Regions from separate parts of the Dehalobacter restrictus DSM 9455 genome, predicted to be linked through region 2. Evidence: a T-box and tRNA genes for the amino acid it is inferred to sense, from the RefSeq annotation. Region 2 holds a T-box; the other holds one or more tRNA genes.

Region 1 (12,176 bases), 550 kb from region 2:
ATAGATCTTTTCCCGAAAGCGGGATATCGCATGCTTGAACTTGACCGGCCAGATCTCTTCACCCCTGCGGAGCAGTTCCCCCATTAGCTCCGCAACATATAGCTTACCAACTCCTGTAAGATTTAAAACCAGAATATCTGAACTTTTTTCTTCAATGATAACGTCTCTGGCCTCGATATCTGTCTTCCTGTGAATCAAGCGAAGTTCTTCCTCTTTCTGCAGGGTTTCAAGCTCCATTTCCAGTGTTGATTTTTCCATCAACCAGGAATATTCGGCCATCTCTTTCAGATTTAAGATACCGAATTGTCCAAAATCAAGAACCATGATCTGATCGTCATGATAAAGCACGATATGTTTCAGCTCCTAATAATACCTGCTGAAAATCAGATTTCCTTTCACTGACTTCAATGCAAAAAAGCTGTCGCTCTTTGAGCTGGCGGTAAAAGTTCTGAATACTATCGGCTTCCAGAACGCCTGTCGATCTCTGGCCGGAAAAATCTTTAGCAACATACGAATATAGAGGCATATTTCCACTCCCTCTGCTATATTTTACATTTAATTTACATTATTTTTACATATTTTTTACATTTATTCGCTTATCTTATATTTTATTTTTAGAAATAAAAATACGTTTTAATTATACTACTAAATAACATAAATTGTAATATTTTTCTCAAATTGTCATTGACAAAATCTTGACAAATTATACTTCTGGTGTTCTCTTCATTCTTATTTACTACTTCATACCTCAACTCCGCGGGTGATGGGAATCGCTCCGCTTCGCGAATTGGCCTCTGCCAATTCGCTCGCTATCACGCCGGGGTGGGAAAATGCTTCCATAGGTCGCATTTGACGGCCACGGGTGGCCTAATGCCGTGATGCCATGGGCAAGGTGCGGCGCTGCCTGTTCGATCCCCATCACCCGCTCCATAAAAAAATCCTGCGCGGTCGCGCAGGATTTTATTTTCTTTGGAGCGGGTGATGGGAATCGAACCCACGTAACCAGCTTGGAAGGCTGGCACTCTACCATTGAGTTACACCCGCATGTTTGGTAGCAGGGGGGGGATTTGAACCCTCGGATGAGCGGGTATGAACCGCTTGCCTTAGACCACTTGGCTACCCTGCCATGGCTCCCCGAGCTGGATTCGAACCAGCAACCTATCGGTTAACAGCCGATTGCTCTACCGTTGAGCTATCGAGGAATATGCTGGCGGAGAAGGAGGGATTTGAACCCTCGCAGCAGTTACCCACTCTAACGGTTTAGCAAACCGTCCTCTTCAGCCACTTGAGTACTTCTCCGTAAACTACTGATTGGTGCGGAAGGCGGGACTTGAACCCGCACGGTGTTAACCACACGCCCCTCAAACGTGCGCGTCTGCCAATTCCGCCACTCCCGCATAAAACTGGAGCCGTTAACCGGGATTGAACCGGTGACCTTATCCTTACCAAGGATACGCTCTACCTACTGAGCTATAACGGCGAATGCCTTCTGGAACAATGGTGCGCTCGGAGGGATTCGAACCCCCGGCCTTCTGATTCGTAGTCAGACGCTCTATCCAGCTGAGCTACGAGCGCATATTTTTTTGGAGCGGGTGACGAGATTCGAACTCGCGACTTTCACCTTGGCAAGGTGACACTCTACCACTGAGTTACACCCGCATGATAGATGGTGAGCCATCCGCGACTCGAACGCGGGACACCCTGATTAAAAGTCAGATGCTCTACCGACTGAGCTAATGGCTCGGAAATAATATTGTTTTGATGGTGGGCCATCAGGGGCTCGAACCCTGGACACCCTGATTAAGAGTCAGGTGCTCTACCAGCTGAGCTAATGACCCGTCTGGCTGGGGTGGCTGGATTCGAACCAACGTATGCCAGAGTCAAAGTCTGGTGCCTTACCGCTTGGCGACACCCCATCGGTTTCAGGATGGATTCGTAATTTGATAAATTATGGCGACCCCGATCGGATTTGAACCGACGATCTCCTGCGTGACAGGCAGGCGCTTTAAACCACTAAGCTACGGGGCCAATTCGATATTCGAGGCACGACGTTCGATATTCGAACCTTCGTATTCCTCAGCAGTAAGTTTCCCGATGTTCAGTCCGTACCTTCCGCTCTTCAAGCAATATCTTAATATGCTTTTTCAAGCTTCGCGCCTCGAACTTCGAACTTCGAGTTTGGTGGGCGATGACAGGATCGAACTGCCGACATCCTGCTTGTAAGGCAGGCGCTCTCCCAGCTGAGCTAATCGCCCTTATCTGATGTTCGAGGAAAAACCACGAACGTCGGATTTTAAATGGTGACCCGTACGGGATTCGAACCCGTGTTACCGCCGTGAAAGGGCGGTGTCTTAGGCCGCTTGACCAACGGGCCAAAATTGCGAGAACATTTGATAGTATAGCTAAATGCGAAAACATTGTCAACCCGTTTAGGAAAAAAATGTTCGAACTTGTTGAACTTATTTCACTTCCTGAATGATTGGCAGGATGACCGGTTTTCTTTTCGTTTTTTCATACAGATGCTTGCCTAGAACGTCTTTAATCTGATTTTTGAGTGTGACCCATTCAATAATACCGTTCTCGATGCAGCGTTCGGTGGTCTGTCTGATTTTCTCTTTAGCCTCATCCAGCATTGTCTCGGATTCTCTGACATAGACGAATCCCCTGGTCACAATATCAGGCCCGGCAACAATTTCATTGGTGGAACGGCTCAGCGCAATAACTACGATTAAAATACCGTCCTGAGACAGCTGTTTGCGGTCGCGCAGCACAATATTGCCGACGTCCCCTACACCAAGCCCGTCCACTAAAATTCTGCCGGATGGCACTTTCCCGGCGATACCTGCTCCATTTCTGGTGAACTCAATGACACTTCCATTTTCGGCAATAAAAATATTTTTATGCGAAATTCCAAGCTGTTCGGCAATCTGGCCATGCTTAATCAGCATGCGGTACTCACCGTGCACAGGCACAAAATACTGCGGTCTTACCATATTCAGCATCATCTTTAATTCTTCCTGACTGCCATGACCGGAAACATGGACGCCTGATGCTTGTTCGTGGATCACATTGGCGCCGAGTTTAAACAACTGATCGATGGTTCGGGCCACCGATTTCTCATTTCCCGGAATCGGACTCGCGGAGATAATCACCGTATCACCTGGCAGGATCTCGACCTGTTTATGGTCGCTGGAAGCCATGCGGGAAAGTGCCGACATCGGTTCCCCCTGACTCCCTGTTGTAATAATACAGACCTGATTCGGTGGCAGCTGGAGAACCTCTTCTACATCGACCAGCGTTCCTTCTGGAATGATCAGATAGCCATATTCAGCAGCGATTGAGGCGTAATTCTGCATGCTCCTGCCGACAATGGCAACCTTCCTGTTCGTTTTGAAAGCAGCGGTGATGACCTGCTGCACGCGATGGATATTCGAAGCAAAGCTGGCTAAAATGATTCTTTCCTTGGCGGTGCGGAATACATCGTCGAACATCTGTCCGACCACTCTCTCCGACATCGTAAAACCAGGCCTTTCTACATTCGTGCTGTCGGACATTAAGCAGAGTACGCCTTTTTCACCCAATTCGGAGAATTTATAAATATCTAGGATCTCCGATGTAACGGGGGTATGATCCAGTTTAAAATCTCCGGTATGGACGATCACACCGAGGGGTGTATGGATAGCCAGACTCACAGAATCAGGTATGCTGTGGTTGACCCGGATAAAATCAATTTTAAAAACGCCAAGCTTGATACTCTCTCCAGGATTGACGACAGTCGATTTAAACCGGTTGACATTGCACTCCTTTAATTTGGCCTGGATCAGTCCCAAGGTAAGTTTTGGCGCAAATACAGGCGCGTCTATGTCCTTCAGAAGATAGGGGAATGTGCCGATATGATCTTCATGACCATGGGTCACCATAATCCCGAGCAGCATGTCCTTGTTTTCGATGACATAGGAATAGTCAGGGATGACCAGATCAATTCCGGGCATGTCATCTTCAGGGAAAGCCATACCGGCATCAATCATGATCATCTGGTTGTCATACTTTATCAGCGTCATGTTTTTCCCGATTTCACCCAATCCGCCTAAAGGGATAATTTGCAGTTTGTGTTCTTTTGGCAAAGGCAATACCTCCATCAATTTATATATATTTTACTTTATTAATTTCAATTTCAATCCTATTAATTTGTCAGCATAAGGAAACAAGGAGATACCCCGAAGTATCTGAGCAGGATAAAAAAAGACTACAACAAAAAACACAAACAAAAATAGAAACAGGTAAAAATACCTCTTGGTTTCTTTGATTCCGTTATTCGGTTAGCCGTACAACACCATTAGATTTATTATAGTACCTGAATATCAGATATGCAAGCTGGGTGAACAGCTTCCAACATTATTGTTGCCCATTCGCGAATAAAACTAAAACTTCGGCATAACCAAAGTTTTAATTTTTTGCTTTTACTTTTAGTTTTATCTGAAAGTAATTTCTAAGGTCAGACCTCTTCAGGCAGATTTCGGATATTCGTGAGCAATTCTTTTAAGGAAGCCTGTTCCGTCTGGGTCGGGCCAACGATAGGCAACCGGTAGCCCCCGGCTTTGATGCCGACTTCATTCAGCAGATACTTCACAGGCACTGGATTTGTTGCCACGAACATCCCTTTAAAGATTGGGAACAACAGCAGATGCCATTTTAAAGCTTTCTCCATATCGCCGGCCTTAAACGCAGCAACCATTTTTTGCATCTGGGTACCGATCAGATGAGAAGCGACACTTACGATCCCTGCCCCGCCTAGAGACAGCATCGGCAAGGTCAATGAATCATCGCCCGAATAAATCGCAAAGGTCGAAGACAGTTCCTTTTTCAGTTCACTGACCTGGTCCATCGATCCTGCTGCTTCTTTAATGCAGACAATATTTGAGATTCCAGCTAGTTTGGCGACTGTAGAAGGAAGAAGGTTGATGACTGTCCTTCCTGGTATGTTATAAAGCATCACAGGCAGGTCTGTGGCCGCTGCGATGGCTTTAAAATGCTCATAAAGACCTTCCTGGGAAGGTTTGCTGTAATACGGAACCACTGCCATAATGCCATCGAGCTGGTTTGAGACTTTTTCAGCAAGTTCAACGCTTTCACGCGTGGAATAGGTACCCACGCCTGCAATGACTTTACACGTATCCCCAACTGCTTCTTTCACCGTCGTAAAAAGGTTAAGCTTTTCTTCACCGGTCAGATTAGGGCTCTCACCGGTTGTTCCGGCTACGACGATCCCTTCTGTGCCGTTTTCAACCAAATATCTGGCCAGTATTGCGGCCGCAGGATAATCGATCTCCAGCTTATCGTTAAATGGTGTCACCATAGCGGTTAAAACGCTGCCAAACATTTCTCTTTCCTCCATAAACTATTTTATGCCTGGCTGTCAAATACCAAGCTCAAATTTTTTGTGCAAAGACTGCACAGCCGGAACCATATGTTCTTTTTTGACAAGTACCCAGATCGTGGTATGAGAGTCAGCGGACTGAAGAATCTCAATGCCGCTCTCAGCAAGTGCTTCTGCCATATTGGCCATGACACCGGGCACATCGGCAATTCCCCCGCCGACGAGCGCAATTTTGGCGCATCCTGGCGCGGATTCAGGGTTGAAACCCAGATTCTTTAAAATATTGACGGCTTTCTTTGCCAGCTCATCACGAACTGTATACAGGACAGTTTCTGGTTGAACGCTGATGAAATCGACACTAATATCCGCTAAAGCCATCCCCTTGAATATTTTGGTGATCGCTTTGGGTTTATTTTCTTCTTCTTGAACGTGGATCTTGATCTGGGTGACATTCGGGGTATGTGCAATCCCTGTAATAATCCTGTCGCCGATCATGTCCGAACCCTCCGCGAGGTCGGGCTGAACATTGGTGACCAGCGTTCCTGGAGCATCGGAAAACGTACATTTTACCCGCAATGGGATATTCTTCTGCATCGCGATTTCCACGGCGCGCGGATGGATGACTTTGGCTCCCTGATGCGCCAGATGGCAGATATCATTATAGGTGATCACGTCAAGGATTTTGGCGTCCTGAACGATCCGGGGGTCTGCGGTCATAATACCTTCGACGTCCGTATAAATATCAATTGCTTCAGCATTTAGTGCGACACCAATCGAACAAGCCGTTGTGTCGCTTCCGCCTCTGCCCAGGGTTGTAATTTGTCCGTTTTCGGTCATACCTTGGAAGCCCGTAATGACGACAACCTTGCCTTCTTTCAGCTGCTCCAGGATATTTTCCGGTTCGATTCTGACAATTCTTGCATCGCCAAAACTGCTGTTGGTGATAATGCCGGCCTGTCCACCCGTTAAAAGAACAGCTTCCAACCCCAGACCCTGCAGCGTGCTAACCATAATGCTGCCGGAAATGATTTCCCCGCAACTTAAGAGTAAATCCATTTCTCTTTTGGGCACTTCGGAATAAATGCTTGAAACCATCTTAATCAGCGTATCGGTCGCATAGGGATCTCCCGAACGCCCGATTGCAGAAACAACAACCACAGGCGAAAACCCTTGATTAATAGCCTCGGAAACCTTAGCAGCGACCTGCGCTCTTCTTTCCGGATTGGCCAGGGAAGTTCCGCCAAATTTTTGAACCAATATACGCAAGGTAATTTCTCCTTCCTCTAATTTTCTTAACTTGTCTTGAATTTTGCTTTCCTTATTATTATAACGTCTATGTTTTCTTATCTTTTAATCTTATCCGTTATTTCCTATCTATTATAACAGCAATTCTGCAATCTGGACTGCATTTGTCGCTGCACCTTTGCGAATCTGATCACCTGCGATCCAGAGATTAATCCCCTGATCGATGGTTTGATCTTCCCGGATTCTTCCGACCAGAACTTCATCCCTGTTCGAGCTGTCGAGCGGCATCGGATAAATATCTTTCGCCGAATCGTCTTTTAAGATTACGCCGGGAGCCTGGGCAAATGCAGCCTTGACCTGATCGATCGTGAGTTTTTTCTCAGTCTCAATATTGATGGATTCACAGTGAGAACGAAAGACCGGAACACGGACACAAGTAGCCGTAACACGCAAATCATCCCTATGGAAGATTTTTTGGGTTTCCTTGACCATTTTCCATTCTTCCTTTGTATAGTCACCCTCCTGAAATACATCAATTCTGGGTATCAGGTTAAAGGCGATCTGATATGGGAAAGTATCAATATCCGTGATTTTTTTCCCGTTGCTCCACGACTTCACCTGTTCCTCCAGTTCAATAATCCCTTCTTTGCCCGCGCCGGAAACTGCCTGATATGTGGATACCACAATACGTTTAATTCGCGAAAGCGCTTCGAGCGGTTTTAGTGCCACGACCATGATAATCGTGGAACAGTTCGGATTGGCGATAATCCCTTTATGCCATTTGACATCTTCGGGGTTGACTTCAGGTACAACCAGAGGAACATCCGGATTTAGCCGAAAAGCACTGCTGTTGTCAATAACGACTGCTCCGCTCTGGACTGCGGCCGGCGCATACTCCGTACTGGCGGAACCACCCGCAAATAAGGCGATATCAATGCCTTGAAAGCTCTGATTCGTTGTTTCTTGTACTTCTATTTCTTTTCCCTGCCAGGAAATCCGTGATCCGCTTGATCTTTTCGTCGCAAGCAAGCGAAGCTCATCCACCGGAAACTTCCGTTCAGCAAGAATTTTCAAAAATTCCTGACCAACGACACCCGTTGCTCCGACAATTGCAATATTTGGCATTGAGATCCTCCTAAACATGAATATTCAATAATTCTGACAATTCACTTTCAACAACTAGGTATTAATATAGTATAAATCATTATTCTCTCATAGGATACTAAATATTTTGGCTACTCAGAAGAAGAAATTTCTACCAGGAGCGGTTCAATTTGTTTTCCCTGGCAGGCCAGCAGTATTGTGTCCGGTATTTTATCCATCTGGGCAACGAGAGAATTGGTCTTTTTGAGCGGGCTGTCCTGACCAAAAGGCACCAGGTAGATATTCTTAGCTGAGAGTAAGGCTCCGATATTTTTAGCGTTAACCCCTAACCCGTCATTTGTAGATATAGCAATTACCACGGGGCCTAAGTTGCGCAAGTGTGCTTTAGTAGCCATTAAGACGGGTGTATCAGTGATGCCGTTAGCGAGTTTGGCAAGTGTATTCCCGGTACAGGGCGCAATAACCATACAATCAAAAAGCTTGCCCGGACCGATCGGTTCTGCCTCCGGGATAGTTCCGATCGGGTCTTTTCCTGTAATCTCTTTCAGTCTAGCTTTCCAGTACGTTGCATCCCCGAATCTCGTATCCACTGTATTAACGGACTCCGAAACAATCGGCGTTATATCTGCTCCTTCTTCGACAAGTTGTCTGATCACCCCCATGACCCGGCCAAGGGTACAATGGGAACCGGTCAGCGCAAAACCGATGTGCAGCTTTTCAAATCTCATTTTTGGGCACCCCCTTCCGGACTGCAGCAGCAGTGGCTGCATCTGCAGCAGGTACAAGGTGCTCAAGAATCAGAGGCGGATAAAGCTTCGCCAGCATTTTTCCGGCGGTCTTTGGCGCGACAATACCGGGCAGGCCAGGGGCAAGCTGAGCCTTAATCCCAAGCATCTGGGCATATTCAAAGTCAATACCTCCCGGAATAGAGGCAATATCAATAATGACGGTTTCCCGGGACATTTTGTTCAGCAGATCTCTGCCGAGAATCAGAGCTGGTACGGTATTGAAAACGATTTCCGCCCTGTTGATTTCCTTTTCAAGATCAGAAAAACCGATAGCACGCACTCCCATCTCTACAGCCCGGGCCAGGTCTGAGGGCTTACGTGCAACACACGTAACCTTTGCTCCCATTCCCTTCAGTAGATTCACCAGTGTCATGCCGCAGCGGCCAAGACCCAAAACAAAGCTTTCACTGCTGTGAATGGTGATCGTGGTAGCCTCCATTGCCATCTGAACCGCCCCCTCGGCTGAAGGTATCGAATTCAAGATGACAATTTCATTACGGTTTGCTATTTCCACGAGGTCTATGTTCATCTTTTGGGCTGCGCTGATCAGGGCAGGACGGGCCCAGCCTATAAAAAGCGGAACACCGGGCGGAATCAATTCCAGAACTTCATTATTTAAGATGATCGGAGAATTAGAATACTTTGCTTTGATCAGGCCCCGCGCATCTGTGCCAAACATAGGTAAGATAAGCGCATCTGCTTTAGCGATAATCTCGGTAAAAGATTTGGCATGCTCAATGCTGTCTCCAAGCGGAGACTTTTCCAGACCGAGCCCGATGATCTTCGCACCACACTTTTGCAGCTCGGGGACAAGAAATATTTCTCTATCATCCCCGCCGATTACTGCCAGGCGAACTCCTTCAAGTACCGCATTCATGTTTATGCCTCCTTACTGGATAGTGTCCAGTTAACTACTATCCAGTATATGAGCAGCCGAGAAACGCGGTGCTTAACCTAATCCAGGAAATTCTCCAGTCCGATAACAAGTCCGGTCAGCTTATATGCTTTGCGAATGGCCAGTATCACCCCGGGCATGTAGGTTTCCCGTGTATACGCGTCATGACGGATCGTGAGCGTCTGTCCTGACCCTCCGAAAATGACTTCCTGATGGGCGATCAGTCCCGGTAAACGGATGGAATGGATGTGAATGCCATTCAGGTCTCCGCCCCGAGCACCGGGTATTTTCTCATATTCGTTCGGATGTCCCTGGATGATCGGTTCCCGGATCTCAGAGATCATATCCGCGGTTTTCAAAGCAGTGCCGGAAGGTGCATCCAGCTTCTGATCATGATGATATTCAATGATATCGACATGATGAAAGTATTTCGCGGTTTCTTTCGCAAACTTCATCATCAGGATTGCGCCAAGCGCAAAATTCGGTGCAATAAAAACCCCTGTGCCGGTCGCTTTGGAGAGATCCTCCAATTCACTGATTTCGTGACCGTCCAACCCAGTCGCCCCAATAACAGGAACAACCCCCGCTTTAATTGCAGTTTTGGCATTGGAAAATACTGATTGGGGATTCGTAAAATCAACGAGAATATCTACTTGCAGTTCTTTTAATTTTTCTATTTCCATCTGGCCGGAAATCTGTAGGTCGAATGGCTGCTGTCCAAGGACTAATCCAATATCCTTTCCTTGATTCTGAATATCTGATACCCCTGCAAGCTCCATATCGTTCTGCAGACGTATTGTCCTGACTGTTTCCATGCCCACTTTGCCACATGCTCCGGCAACAAATACGCGTATTTTGTCCAAATATACCCCTCCTGAATACGATAACGTAAAACCCCGCGCCAGAAGCCTTTCGGGGTTTAATACACTTCTTATTCTATTATATCAATAGAAACCTGTCAAACGATGGCCACGGATGGCCTAATGCCGCGATGCCACGGACGGCAAAGAGCGGTCCTACATATCGATATCTACGATGATCACTTCACTGCCTACTTTTTTAATGGCTTTCCAGGGGACGACCACATACCCGCCTTCTTTTTCACTGTTCTTATTAAAGAATCTTCCGTATCCCGCTCTTGAATCGATGATGATTGCCTCGATTTTTCCTTCGGGGCTAATTTTAATATCACTCTCACCAATTGAACCGAGCTTCGCGCCATCATGAAGATTAATAATTTCTTTTCCTGACAGTTCACTTAAAAGCATATTACACACTCCTGCCCCGGACCGTTTCCCATATTTTTTGACCATAGGGCTGCAGTATCGCAATGATCAGCGAAAAAACAGCCAGTGGCTTTATAAAATAAACCGATGAGGGATTCCAGATGTTTTCTGGTATTCCTAGAAAGGTCAGTAGCAGTTCCAAAGAAATATAAATTCCACCCGCAGTCCCGACCAGCTGGGTAATGGCTTTGGCCAAACGATTAGGTGCCTCAGGAGACCTCCACATCATGACTTTTACTCTGGTTCTCAATGATACAGCAATCCCGAGCGCCAGCAGAACACTATATAGAATACTCATAAACGCTTCAGGGCTTTCATTAGGAATCCCCCCTAAGCATATCTATGAGGGAAAAAACGGCATTATTCTTCCGTAAACGGGTAACGCTTTATTATCTTCCGTTGACGTGCGGAATACTGCTTTTGCAGTCAGAATCACAAACCTTCGATCTCTTTTCTGATAAGATACGTAAAAAGATAACGCTGGCCGGATTCTATCAGGATCGACGGACAGATAAAGAAAGGAAGATAATGATGAACAGAGCGAAACAAGGTTGGACAGTTACTTTGGCCGGAACAGGTATTAATTTGGCCCTTGGTGTCCTTTACACCTGGAGCGTCTTTGCAGCTGCCCTGATTGAGCAATTTCACTGGACTAAGACAGCGGCTTCTGTTCCGTATATGGTCGCCTGCGCAGTGTTTGCCTTGATGATGGTTCCCGGCGGATATCTTCAAGACCGGTACGGCCCCCGCTGGATTGCTGCCCTTGGCGGAATCATGGCAGGCAGTGGCTTAATCCTGAGCAGCTTTACGCACTCACTGACCATGCTGATCGTTACTTTCGGTTTAATTGCCGGGATGGGGATCGGTCTCGGATACTCGGCTGCGACACCTGCCGCAGTCAAATGGTTTCCCCCAGAGAAAAAAGGTCTGATCTCGGGTGTCGTTGTTGCCGGCTTTGGTTTGGCTTCTCTTTATATCGCACCATTAACCAATGCATTGCTGAGAAAGTTTGGCATAGAGAGCACCTTCCGTATTGAAGGGATCCTGTTCTTACTAATTATTGTTTTGCTTGCCCAGCTGCTGACTGTCCCTTCCACTTTAAGTGGCCAATCTCAGAGCAGTACGGCTTCCCCTTCAGCGGCTACTGCCTCGACAGGAGGCCTAAACTGGCAGCAAATGCTTATAAGACGGGAATTCTATCTGCTTTGGGTGATGTATGCGGCAGGAGCCAGCGCCGGGCTGATGATCATCAGCCAGCTTTCTTCAATTGCCAAGACGCAGGCCGGTATTTCCTGGGGGTACGCGATGGTCGCTTTACTGGCCGTTTTCAATGCCTCCGGCAGGGTTATTGCCGGTTGGCTTTCCGATAAAATAGGGCGTTCCTGGTCGATGCGTATTTTCTTTTTGATCCAGGCACTCAACATGCTCGCTTTCAGCACTTACAATACTCCGGTATTAATTGCGTTGGGTGCAGCGATTGC
Region 2 (12,176 bases):
CTCAGCCCAAACTGATCCTGCTTGATGAACCGGCTGCAGGATTAAATGCTGCTGAATCTGAAATCCTGACAGAATATTTGAAAAAACTTCGCAGTCAGGGTATGACCATGATAATGATTGAACATGATATGGAAACGGTCATGGAAGCTGCTGATGAGATTGTTGTCCTAAATTTCGGGGAGGTGATCACCCAGGGAACCCCGGCAGAAATTCAGGCTCACCCGGAAGTGATCAAAGCCTATCTCGGAGAGGATGAGCAAATTGCTTAGTGTAAATGGTCTCGATGTTTATCATGGCTATGTGCATGCGCTCAAAAATGTATCCCTGAATGTCAGGCAGGGAGAATTGCTGGCGGTTCTTGGAGCCAATGGTGCAGGCAAAAGTACCCTGCTAGGGACTCTCGCGGGGTTATACAAGCCTGCTGCAGGAGAAATCATTTTTCAGAACAAAAAAATAGCCGGCCAGTCACCGGAAAAAATCGTCAGAGCCGGTATTGCTCTTATACCGGAGAAAAGAGAGATATTCAGCGGGCTAAGCGTGATGGATAACCTGATGATGGGGGCTTTTCACCGTTATCGTCAGGACAAGGCGGATATCCCAAACGATGTGGAGGAAGTCTTGGAATTATTCCCTCTGCTGCAGGGAAGAGAAAAGGATTTGGCCGGTTCTTTAAGCGGTGGTCTACAGCAGATGCTGGCAATAGGCAGGGCCCTTATGGCCAGGCCCTCACTGCTGCTGCTCGACGAACCTTCCATCGGGCTGGCCCCGCTTGTCGTACGCGAGATCATGGCGATCCTGGTCGGGATGAAAGAGTCCGGCGTCACAGTCGTACTGGTCGAACAAAATACAAAAGCCGCCTTGAGAGTGGCGGACAGTGTACTCGTCATGGAGCGGGGTAAAATTGTTCACCACGGAAGCTCCAAAGAAGCAATCTCGGATTCTCTGCTTCAGGAAGCTTATCTGGGCCGGACCCGGATGTGACCAGCCAATAATGCGGGATCTCGATCTTCTTTGACGATTCGTTTTTGTCGCCCCGAAACGTAAAATATGTCAGACTGGACTACGTTGATCTCGTATAAGATTCTGAAAAATATTCGTCTGGTTTTTCCTACACTGAAGAAGCGGTGTTTTAAGTGCGTAAATGACATCTGCCAGTATATAGCGGTACTTATAAATGATAGCAGAAAAATTAGATCTCAAATTCTTTACAGGATTGCTTAATGGACGAGATATTAACGGCATGGTGCTGTCCGCGCCAAGTGGAGCTGGATGCGGAACGCGGCTGTTTGTGCCATGGATGGCACAACAGCTGAAAAGCGGATGGCACCACGCCGTTAGCCTCAGCTTAAAAAAATAATGCTAATGATGGTCTGTGTTAACTATTATCAGCATTATTTCAGTTCAAGGTTACTTATTTTAAAAAATTCAGCTTAACGGAGCCAAAGCATTTAGATCCGTTCTACCCTGACGCCGGTATCGTGGTCATTCAGGTTCACCTTAGTCAGGTCTGCGGTACTCGGTGTTTTTTCGATGCTTTCAGCGAGCGTTTCTACTTTGATGTATTCTTGATAGCTTTGAATCGCACTCGTGACTTGGTCATCCCCATCGAAATAGATCCGGATGCGGTCCATCATTTCAAAATCATTGCTCTTGCGCATCTGCTGGACTTTGGAAACGAGCTCTCTGGCCAGACCTTCATCGATAAGCTCTCTGGTCAGCGTGGTATCAAGAATAACGAACAGGTTGTTTTCCATTGTGACCGTGAACCCTTCTTTGGCGGAAATCGACACGATGACATAGTCCTTGACGATATCTAGCTGTTCTCCATCCACATCCACTGAGAGCGATTCTCCAGCCTCCAGGGCAGCCACAGCCGTTGAAGCCTCCAGGCTTTCCAGTGCTTTGCCAAGGAGTTTGATTTTCGAGCCGAAGACGGGTCCAGCAGTTTTGAAGTTTGGCTTCAGAATGAAATTCATAAAATCGCTTAAGTTATTCGCAAAAATAACTTCCTTTACATTGAGCTCTTCCTGAATCAGTGGAATTAAATCGGCGATCAGGACTTCATATTTCCCGTCAACTAGGATTTGCTGGATCGGCTGACGGACTTTGATCCTGACCTGTTCCCGGGCAGATCTGCCGAGGGTGACTAAATTCCTGACCAAATCCATTCTGTTTTCGACGTTCTGATCGATCATAGTCGAGACATATTCCGGATAATCTGCCAGGTGGACCGAAGTCTCACCGGTCAGGTTACGGTAGATTTCTTCCGCCAGATAAGGTGCGAACGGTGCTGAGATTTTGGCGATGCCGACCAGGATTTCATACGTGGTGTTATAGACGGCCTTCTTGTCGTCCGATAGGCCGGAATCCCAGAATCTGCGGCGGGATCGCCGGATATACCAGTTGGAGAGGTCCTCGCTGACAAATTCTTGTATTTTTCGGACCGCTTTAGTCAGATCATAGACAGCGAGATTGGTTTCAACGTCATTGAGCAGGGCGTGATATTTGGAGAGGATCCACCTGTCGAGCTCCGGCCGCTTTTTGTATTCGATAAAGAAATCTCTCGGGTCGACCTCATCGGTATTCGCATAGAGCGCAAAAAAGGTATAGACGTTGCGGAGTGTCCCGAAGAACTTGCTCTGGACTTCCTTAAGGCCTTCGATGTCAAAGCGTTTAGGTGTCCAGGCCGGAGACACATAAAGCAAATACCATCTGAGCGTGTCGGCACCGTACTGGTCAAACAGTTCAAACGGGTCTACCGTGTTGCCTTTGGATTTGGACATTTTCTGTCCCTGCTTGTCTAAAACCAGATCGTTGACCAGAACCCGCTTATACGGGGAACGGCCCATCACAAAGGTCGAGATCGCGAGCAGGGAGTAGAACCAGCCGCGGGTCTGATCGATCCCTTCACAGATAAAATCAGCCGGGAACAGTTCATGGAAGTTCTCTTTGTTTTCAAACGGATAATGATGCTGAGCATAGGGCATCGCGCCGCTGTCAAACCAGCAGTCAATGACTTCACTGACCCGGGTCATCGGTTTGCCGCACTTTTCACAGCGGATATGAACATCATCGACGTAAGGTCGGTGCAGTTCGATGGTTTCATCAATCTTTTCGATTGCTTTTTCCACAAGTTCTTTGCGGGAGCCGACCGAAGCAGTATGGCCGCATCCGCAGCGCCAGATATTCAGCGGAGTCCCCCAGTAGCGGTTACGGGACAATGCCCAGTCATTGACATTTTCAAGCCAGTTGCCAAAACGTTTTTCACCGACAAAGTCGGGATACCATTCAACTGTTTTGTTATTGGCGACAAGCTGATCTTTTAGTTTGGTCATCGCAATGTACCAGCTTGGTTTGGCGTAGTACAGCAGAGGGGTCTGACAGCGCCAGCAGTGCGGGTAATTATGCTCCAATTTTTCCTTTTTAAACAGTTTGCCCTCGGCATGCAGCCACTTGATGATATCCAGGTCGGCATCCATCACAAAGCTATCCTTCCAAGGCGTTGCGATAAATTTGCCCGATTCGTCCACCGGTTGAAAAACCGGCAGGTTGTAGCGCTTTCCGGTGTTATAATCGTCTTCACCAAAAGCGGGTGCGGTATGGACGATCCCGGTACCGTCCTCTGTCGTGACATAATCGGCAGTCGTCACAAAAAAAGCCTTTTTGTCGGCGGTTAAGAACGGCATCAGCTGCTCATACTCCATATATTCAAGCTCAGTGCCTTTTAATTCCTGCAGGACTTCATAATCGTCGCCGAGTACTTTCGGTGCAAGCGTCTTCGATAGATAATAAATCTCATCATTGCTGCGGACTTTGACGTAGGTTTCGGTCGGGCTTACCGTCAGTGCAGCATTGGAGGGCAAGGTCCATGGTGTGGTCGTCCAGGCCAGAAAATACTCGTCATATTCTTGGCGTTTGAATTTGACAATGACTGTATTCGTTTTAATTTCTTTATAGCCCAGCGCGACTTCGTGGGAAGCAAGTCCGGTTCCACATCTGGAGCAGTACGGAAGAATCTTGTGACCTTCGTACATATATCCTTCTCTGAAAAATTTGTCCAGAATCCACCAGACACTTTCAATATAATTGTTATCCAGGGTAATATACGGATGATCCAGATCAATCGAATAACCCATCCGGATCGTCATTTCGCGCCACTGTTTTTCATACGTAAACACAGAGTCGCGGCATTTTTCATTGAACTGGGCGATCCCATACGCTTCTATACCTTGTTTGTCGGAAAGATTCAACTGTTTTTCAACTTCGATTTCCACCGGCAGTCCGTGCGTATCCCATCCCGCCTTCCGTTTGACCTGAAAACCTTTCATGTTCTGATACCGGCAGACGGAATCCTTCAGTGTTCTCGCCATGACATGGTGAATACCCGGCTTGCCGTTGGCTGTAGGCGGACCCTCATAAAACACGAACGGTTCCGCGCCTTCGCGGTTTTCGATTGTCTTCTGCAGAATATCAATCGAATCCCAGTAATCTGATATTTGTTTTTCCCGTCCAGCAACGGGGTTTTCAGCTAAAGATTTAAATTTTTTCATAGAGATTCTCCTTTATCAATTCATTAATGACTAATTAGTTCCTCGTCAACCCTCAAGTTATCATATGAAAAAAGTAAAAATCCCTAAGTATGAATAACTTAGGGACGACTAAACCGCGGTACCACCCTGATTATATGTCTGAGGTACATGAAATTACGTCAAACACATCACTCTTACCCGTTAACGCAGGGCAGGCGAAACTTCTTACTGGAACCCTGTTAATTGATCACTTGACAGTGACAAGGTACATATTTCTGAAGTTCAGCTCCCGGGTGATTTTCACTTGAAAGTCGGACGCAATCTCTCAGCATTTGATTGCTTTCTGTGGACTTCCTTTTAAGCTACTGTCCCATTCCTTGCTGTTTGATACTTGAATTGTCTTCAAATTATATCTATTATATGACATCCCATGCAAAAATGCCAAGTACATCTTAAAAATTCTGCACTGTATAAATTCAGCGTTAATGCAGGTGTAAAATATTAAGGATATTTCAATGTTCTAAGACAGGTTTGTCCTTCATATTCCTAATTATGGAAAGGAGGAGATTATCCTGTTTTTTTGGAATACCCGTCTGAAAGCTGTTGGGGTCATACTACTCTTGGCGCTGCTTGCATTTTCTGTTTACTTTTGCATTTCCAACGATAGTTTTCAGTATACCATAAAAATATTGTCTGAAAAAAGTTTTCCGTTTGAGCTTATACTTCTGGAAGGCGCCCCGGGGATGTCTTATCCACAACGAACCTATATCAGTGATACACGGAATGCTGCTGCAGGGATCGGAATGTATTTGCTGACCGGAGTCAACATATCCGACGCTCGGACGTATTTTTTAAGTTTCTATGCACCTCCTTCCGAAGGGCCGACCTGGCTGGGCTGGGCCTATTATCCCAATGATCCTGAAATGGAGGGACCACTGCTCGAACCCCTCGATAATCCGTTTTATCATGATCCTGAACCGATTAAAAGTGCGCAGGATGTCCTGGTAAGCATCTATCACACCCACAGTGCAGAGTCCTATTCGGGGGATGGCGGTGCAGACCGGTCAGCTGGAGGTGAAAACGGAGATATTGTGGAGATTGGACAGCTATTGACTGAAAAATTGAACCAGGCAGGAATCAATACGGCACATTCCGAGGAGGTTAATGATGCTGTCTATATCCAGGCCTACAATCATTCCTATCTCGCAGCAAAAAAAATGCTCGAGAAAAACCCAACAACCCGTTTGCTGATCGATCTTCACCGGGACGGACTTCCTTCCCAGGTGGGCAAAGATACTGCAAAGATTAACGGACAGGAGTGTGCCAGAGTCATGATTGTGATCGGTCAGAAAAATCAAAACTGGGAAAAGAATGATGCAATTGCGCGTGAAATTATTAAGATTGCGGAAAAAAAATACCCGGGACTGTTTTTCCCGAAAATCCGCTATGCCTCAGAAGCACGCTATAACCAGTATCTCACGGACGGAGCAATCCTGCTGGAAATTGGCAGTCAGCTAAACACGTTGGAGGAAGCACAGGCTGCAGCCGGACCGATAGCCGAAGTATTGAAGGAATATCTCGGTAAATGATATAATTTGCAGTGAGTGCATTTCTTTGTATATAGAAAGGTCCTTCAGCATCATTATGACAAACAATCAAAAAATGATGAAAGCGGCAGGCTTCATGATGGCTGCCAACCTTGTTTCCAGGCTTCTCGGTTTTGTCAGGGAATCCCTGATGGCAGGCCTGTTTGGGAAAACGGCGGCTACAGATGCGTATAATACGGCTTTTATTCTTCCGGACCTGCTCTACTGGCTGTTGGTCGGAGGGGTGTTGAGTGCTGCCTTTATCCCTGTCCTATCCGAATATATTGCCAAAGAAAAGGAAAAAGAAGGATGGAAAGTCGTCAGCTCGGTAACCAATGCGACATTTCTTCTGCTCTGTATCCTGGTTATCGCAGGCATGCTGCTGACTCCGAAGTTTATTGAGATGCAGGTACCCGGATTCAGTCCGGCGAATAAGGAACTTACCATCTATCTTACCCGCATCTTACTGCTGCAGCCGGTCATTCTGGCTTTGAGCGGGATTACGATGGGTATCCTGAACTCGTACAAAATATTTTGGCCGTCCGCGCTGGGGACGGTCCTTTACAATGCCAGCGTCATCCTATTTGGGGCGCTTTTTGCTAATTCCGGTGAGGCCCGGAGTATCTCCGGTTTTGCGTTTGGGGTCGTGATCGGCGCTACGGTAAATTTTCTTGTCCAGGTCCCTTCCCTGCGCAGGGTTGGCTTCCGCTACTATCCAATGATCGATTTGAAACATCCCGGGGTCCGGAAGATCATGGTCTTGGCTGTCCCGATGATTATCATGTACACCTTGAATCAATTCCAGGTCATTGTGAATTCCAACCTCGGTTCTGCGCTTGATCCGGGAAGCTTGACTGCGATCTGGTACTCTTACCGTCTTTTCCAGGTCCCGGTCGGCATCTTCGCGCTGGCCATCGGTGTCGCTGTTTTTCCGACCTTAACAGAGCAGGCTGCTCTGAAAAAGGCCAAAGACTTTCTGGAGACGATCTCGAGTGCAATTCGTCTGATTATCTTTATTACGGTTCCGATATCCATTGGGATGGTCGTCCTGCGCTTCCCTTTGATTCGGGTTCTGTTCCAGCATGGTGAATTCAGTGCAGGGGATACGGATATCATGGCTGTGCCGCTGCTGTATTTTTCGCTGGGGATCACTGCTCAGGCTATTATTCAGATTCTGCCGCGTGCTTTTTATGCGATGCAGAACACCTGGATTCCGGTTATTCTTGGTCTTATCGCCATGGCTGCCAGCATAATCTGGATGTACATTTTAGTCGGGCCTTTGGCTTGCGGCGGCTTGGCCCTGGCTGTAACCCTCGGAGCCATTATGCAGATGCTCCTGCTGTTTATCGTACTGCGCCGCAAACTCGGCAAAATTGACGGGCGCAGAATCGCAGCCGTGTTTAGTAAAACACTGGCAGCCGCTTTGGCCATGGCAGCTGTCGTCATGATTTGGGCGAATCTGCTGACCCTTTGGGTCGGAATTGGCAAAATGGGATCGACGATTGTTTTAATCAGCGGAGCACTCGTAGGCATGCTCGTGTTTTTTATAGTTGCCCGTCTGCTGAAGATGGAAGAGTACCAAATGGCCATCGAGATGCTGATCAAACGACGCAAATAAGGAGGGCTGGGGGGCAAAAGGACTCCCCCTGTCCCCCCGGCATTCCGGAGCCGCCTTGCTTTTCAAGGCGGTAGTTTGGTATAATGATATGCTGGCATTATATTCGGGGAGAGAAGAATATCCATGGCAAACGCTTCATCTAAAATCAGAAATTTTTCGATCATTGCCCATATCGATCACGGCAAATCTACTCTTGCCGATCGGCTGATTGAGTATACCGGAACCATGTCCACCCGGGAACTCAAGGAGCAGGTTCTCGACTCCATGGATTTGGAACGGGAGCGTGGTATTACCATCAAATTGCAGGCAGTTCGTTTGCGCTACAAGGCAAAAAACGGAGAGGTCTATGAGCTGAATCTGATCGATACTCCCGGACATGTTGACTTTTCTTACGAAGTTTCCCGGAGTCTGGCTGCCTGCGAAGGGGCTTTGTTGGTGGTCGATGCGGCCCAGGGTATTGAGGCGCAGACTCTTGCCAACGTCTATCTTGCTTTGGAAAATGACCTGGAGATCATTCCGGTTATTAATAAAATAGATCTGCCAAGCGCAGAACCTGACAGAGTCAAACAGGAGATTGAAGATGTGATTGGGATTGACGCGAGTGAGGCGATCCTCGCATCGGCCAAAGTGGGGATTGGGGTCGAAGAGATCCTGGAAGCCATTGTCCAGAGGATTCCTCCGCCTAAGGGCGATGATGAAGAACCTTTAAAGTCATTGATTTTTGACTCAAAGTTTGATTCCTACAAAGGTGCGATCCCTTATATTCGATTATTTGACGGTAAAGTCTCCAAAGGAACGAACATCAGGATGATGTCCACCGGAAAAATGTTTGAAATCACCGAAGTTGGTGTTTTTACCCCAGGAATGACGATTGTCGATGAGCTGAGGGCAGGCCAGGTTGGCTATATCGCGGGCAGTATCAAGAATGTCGGGGATACCCGGGTCGGGGATACCGTGACGGATAACGACCATGCGGCGGCGGAACCGCTGTCGGGCTACCGCAAAGCGGTATCGATGGTTTTTTGCGGCCTTTATCCGGTTGAAACTTCCGACTTTGACAGGCTGAAGGATGCGCTGGAGAAACTTCAGTTGAATGATGCGAGTTTAATGTATGAAAATGAAACGTCCGCAGCGCTGGGTTTTGGTTTTCGCTGTGGTTTCCTGGGTCTCCTGCACATGGAAATTATCCAGGAGAGACTCGAGAGGGAATTTGGCCTCAGTATTATTACGACCGCACCGAGCGTTGTTTATAAAGTAAATACCACAGCCAAGGAACAGGTCTTTATCGATAACCCTGCGCTTCTGCCGCCTGAAGGAAAGATCGAATCGATTGAAGAGCCTGTGGTCAAGGCTACGATTATGGTACCCTCCGAGTACGTAGGCACCATCATGGAACTGAACCAGGAGAAAAGGGGTACGTTCCTGAACATGGATTACATCACCGCTTCGCGCGTAAGTCTCTATTATGAGCTTCCGTTAAGCGAAATTGTATATGATTATTTTGATCAGCTTAAATCCCGGACCAAAGGGTATGCGTCTCTGGACTATGAACTGATCGGATACAAGGAAGCGGATCTTGTGAAACTCGATATCATGCTGAACGCTGAAATTGTTGATGCACTCTCCTTCATTGTCCATAAAGACAAAGCATATTCTCGTGGACGCAAACTTGTTGAAAAGCTGCGCAGCCTGATTCCGCGGCAGATGTTTGAGATACCTGTTCAGGCCGTGATCGGTGCCAAGGTCATTGCCAGGGAGAATATCCGGGCTATGCGCAAAGATGTTCTGGCCAAATGCTACGGTGGTGACATTTCCCGGAAACGCAAACTGCTGGAAAAGCAAAAAGAAGGCAAGAAACGCATGAAACAAGTCGGCAGTGTGGAAATACCCCAGGACGCTTTCATGGCAGTGCTCAAGATGGACGATTAATTTTACTTTGCTCGGGTTAGACCCAAGGCAGCACCTCCTGCGCTGTGCTCCGCTTGGCGCTGGACATCCATTACGGTGACTTAGTCTGCAGCTTGGGAACGTAAATATTAAAAATCGCTGTATTAGGTGATTCGTATGACTTCTTTATATGTTCATGTTCCGTTTTGTGTAAAAAAATGTTCCTACTGCGCATTCTATTCGGTACCTTATACTGCTCCCATTATCGCAGACAGTAAAATATTCGGTAGCGTAGATGGGGCTGACCATATGTTATTATCAGACCCGGCCTCCGATTTGGTCTTCGTCTATTTGCGCGGACTGGAGCGGGAGCTTGAGTTGCGAGCTAAGGAAGCCTCCCAGGGGGTTTCTTCTCTTTTTATTGGGGGCGGAACGCCCACAGTTCTGAATGCCAGTCAGCTTGATCGGCTGCTGAATCTGATTTACCGGTATTATTTTAAGGCCCTGAGCCGGACAGACTCGACAGAACTATCTGATCCGATAAGGGATCCCCGTATCCATACTTCCAGAACCGGTCAGGTCCTAGAAAAAACAATTGAGTGTAATCCCGGCACACTTGACCGGGAGAAATTGATGCTCTGCCGGACGTACGGGATCAACCGGATATCGCTCGGCGCTCAGAGCTTTGATGACCGTCTGCTGAAAAGCATCGACAGAATCCATACCGTGGAGGATATTCACAGGAGCGTCACCCTTATCAGACAATCGGGGATAGATAACCTGAACCTTGACCTGATTTTTGGACTTCCGGGACAGAGAATGGGAGATTGGCAGGATACGCTTCGCCAGGCCATCGCATTGTCGCCTGAACACCTTTCACTCTATGCACTTACGCTTGAGGAAGATACCCCGCTGCATAAAGAATATGCATACAGTCAGGCAGGCAGTCCGGACTGCAAGGAAACCTTGGATGGCTTGAACAGCCGGAATCGCCTGGATCGTCTGCCGGATGACGACTTGCAGGCCGATATGTACGAATGGGCGGTTTCTTATCTTCAAAGCTGCGGCTATGGCCGCTATGAAGTTTCCAACTTTGCGAGGCCCGGTTTTGAATGCAAACATAACCGGTCTTATTGGCGAGGGCAGGATTATATAGGTCTTGGACCGGGGGCAGTCTCATGTCTGAACAACGTTAGAACCAGGAATCCAGAGGATATTGCCGGTTATACCCGGATATTGGAATCTGGACAAAGACCTTTGGACCCTTCGGCAACCGAAGTACTGACCAGAGAGCAGCAGATCTCTGAATTTATGATGCTGGGGCTGCGTACGGCAGATGGAATCGACACCGCAGAATTTTCTGCAAAATTTCAAACGGAAATTCAGGATATTTATGGACAAATTTTGCAAAACTATATTGATAGAGATATTTTCCGACTTGCCGAAGGCAGGTTGAAAATTAACCCTGCCTGCTTTTTCGTGCTCAATGCGGTTCTGGTGGATTTCATTTTGTAGCTAAATTTAACGATGATCTAAGCTGAATTGCAGCTACATTGTACACGATTCGATGATTATTCCTCTTGACATTATTTTACCATCATGCTAAATTATGTTCAGATGATTAGCACTCACCTTAGTAGAGTGCTAACAAATCAATCGGAGGTGGCACTTTGATGGAAATGGATGAAAGAAAACACAAGATTTTAAAAGCGATTGTGCAGGATTATATTGCCACCGCGGAGCCTGTCGGTTCCAGAACCGTTTCCAAAAAGTTTGAGCTGGGGGTGTCTCCGGCGACGATCCGCAATGAGATGGCAGATCTCGAAGAGTTGGGACTTATTGAACAGCCCCATACATCTGCAGGAAGGATTCCTTCCGACTCAGGCTATCGCTATTATGTCGATTATCTGATGGACCCTTTGAGCCTGAACCATGATGAAAAGAAAAATATCAACCAGGAGATCACCAGCAGACTCAGCGAAGTGCAGGAAGTCATCGAATACACCGGAAAGCTTATTTCCCAGGTGACGAACCTGACCAGTATTGTACTTGGACCAAAAAGCCGAAACGGTATTCTAAAGAATTTGTATTTTCTCCCCTACGAGCAGGGGAAGGCCATCATGGTGACCGTGAAAGAGAATGGTTCGGTAGAGAATAATATTGTCGATATCGGTTCGGATACAAGCCCGGAGGAACTTCAGATTCTGGCGAATATTTTCAACCAGAAAATGAGCGGAACCAGGGTACAGGATTTGAAAAAAGGCCTGATCAACGAAATATACAGCGAGCTTTCCAGAAAACGCCGCATTATTGATGGAATGATGGGTATTTTGGAAAGAATGTTTGATGATAAGGATGGAGAGTCCGAAGAACGGGTCTACCTTGGCGGGACATTAAATATGCTTGATCAGCCTGAATTCAGGGATATCAATAAAGTTCGAAGTCTCTTTTCCGTATTTGAGGAGAACAATAAGCTGAAGGAGCTTCTAAGTCATGACCAAAAGGGATTAAGTATCATGATCGGAGCGGAAAATGCTGATCAGGTATTTAAAAATT

The links. A T-box is a leader RNA that pairs with one kind of tRNA and senses whether it is charged. The one in region 2 lies ahead of ileS (isoleucine--tRNA ligase), so its partner is inferred to be a tRNA-Ile.
Region 1: it encodes a tRNA-Ile, which carries the amino acid that the T-box ahead of ileS (isoleucine--tRNA ligase) is inferred to sense. The anticodon was not compared.

What each region holds. Positions count from the first base shown of each region.
Region 1 is NZ_CP007033.1:1,143,015-1,155,190, reverse strand. Features, by position in the region: gene DEHRE_RS05560 (hypothetical protein) at 1-348, opposite strand, end outside; gene DEHRE_RS14385 (hypothetical protein) at 335-526, opposite strand; tRNA gene DEHRE_RS05555 (tRNA-Gly) at 971-1,044, opposite strand; tRNA gene DEHRE_RS05550 (tRNA-Ile) at 1,050-1,126, opposite strand; tRNA gene DEHRE_RS05545 (tRNA-Asn) at 1,128-1,202, opposite strand; tRNA gene DEHRE_RS05540 (tRNA-Ser) at 1,209-1,299, opposite strand; tRNA gene DEHRE_RS05535 (tRNA-Leu) at 1,313-1,397, opposite strand; tRNA gene DEHRE_RS05530 (tRNA-Thr) at 1,405-1,480, opposite strand; tRNA gene DEHRE_RS05525 (tRNA-Arg) at 1,499-1,575, opposite strand; tRNA gene DEHRE_RS05520 (tRNA-Gly) at 1,585-1,659, opposite strand; tRNA gene DEHRE_RS05515 (tRNA-Lys) at 1,668-1,743, opposite strand; tRNA gene DEHRE_RS05510 (tRNA-Lys) at 1,763-1,838, opposite strand; tRNA gene DEHRE_RS05505 (tRNA-Gln) at 1,842-1,916, opposite strand; tRNA gene DEHRE_RS05500 (tRNA-Asp) at 1,952-2,028, opposite strand; tRNA gene DEHRE_RS05495 (tRNA-Val) at 2,180-2,255, opposite strand; tRNA gene DEHRE_RS05490 (tRNA-Glu) at 2,299-2,374, opposite strand; gene DEHRE_RS05485 (ribonuclease J) at 2,460-4,124, opposite strand; gene dapA (4-hydroxy-tetrahydrodipicolinate synthase) at 4,496-5,380, opposite strand; gene dapG (aspartate kinase) at 5,417-6,643, opposite strand; gene DEHRE_RS05470 (aspartate-semialdehyde dehydrogenase) at 6,755-7,747, opposite strand; gene DEHRE_RS05465 (dipicolinate synthase subunit B) at 7,858-8,454, opposite strand; gene dpsA (dipicolinate synthase subunit DpsA) at 8,444-9,391, opposite strand; gene dapB (4-hydroxy-tetrahydrodipicolinate reductase) at 9,469-10,272, opposite strand; gene DEHRE_RS05450 (YlmC/YmxH family sporulation protein) at 10,426-10,677, opposite strand; gene DEHRE_RS05445 (hypothetical protein) at 10,679-10,993, opposite strand; gene DEHRE_RS05440 (L-lactate MFS transporter) at 11,227-12,176, shown strand, end outside.
Region 2 is NZ_CP007033.1:588,361-600,536, forward strand. Features, by position in the region: gene DEHRE_RS02850 (ABC transporter ATP-binding protein) at 1-269, shown strand, start outside; gene DEHRE_RS02855 (ABC transporter ATP-binding protein) at 262-981, shown strand; gene DEHRE_RS14750 (hypothetical protein) at 1,175-1,357, shown strand; gene ileS (isoleucine--tRNA ligase) at 1,449-4,550, opposite strand; T-box leader at 4,648-4,916, opposite strand; gene spoIIP (stage II sporulation protein P) at 5,219-6,118, shown strand; gene murJ (murein biosynthesis integral membrane protein MurJ) at 6,174-7,733, shown strand; gene lepA (translation elongation factor 4) at 7,857-9,662, shown strand; gene hemW (radical SAM family heme chaperone HemW) at 9,798-11,135, shown strand; gene hrcA (heat-inducible transcriptional repressor HrcA) at 11,294-12,176, shown strand, end outside.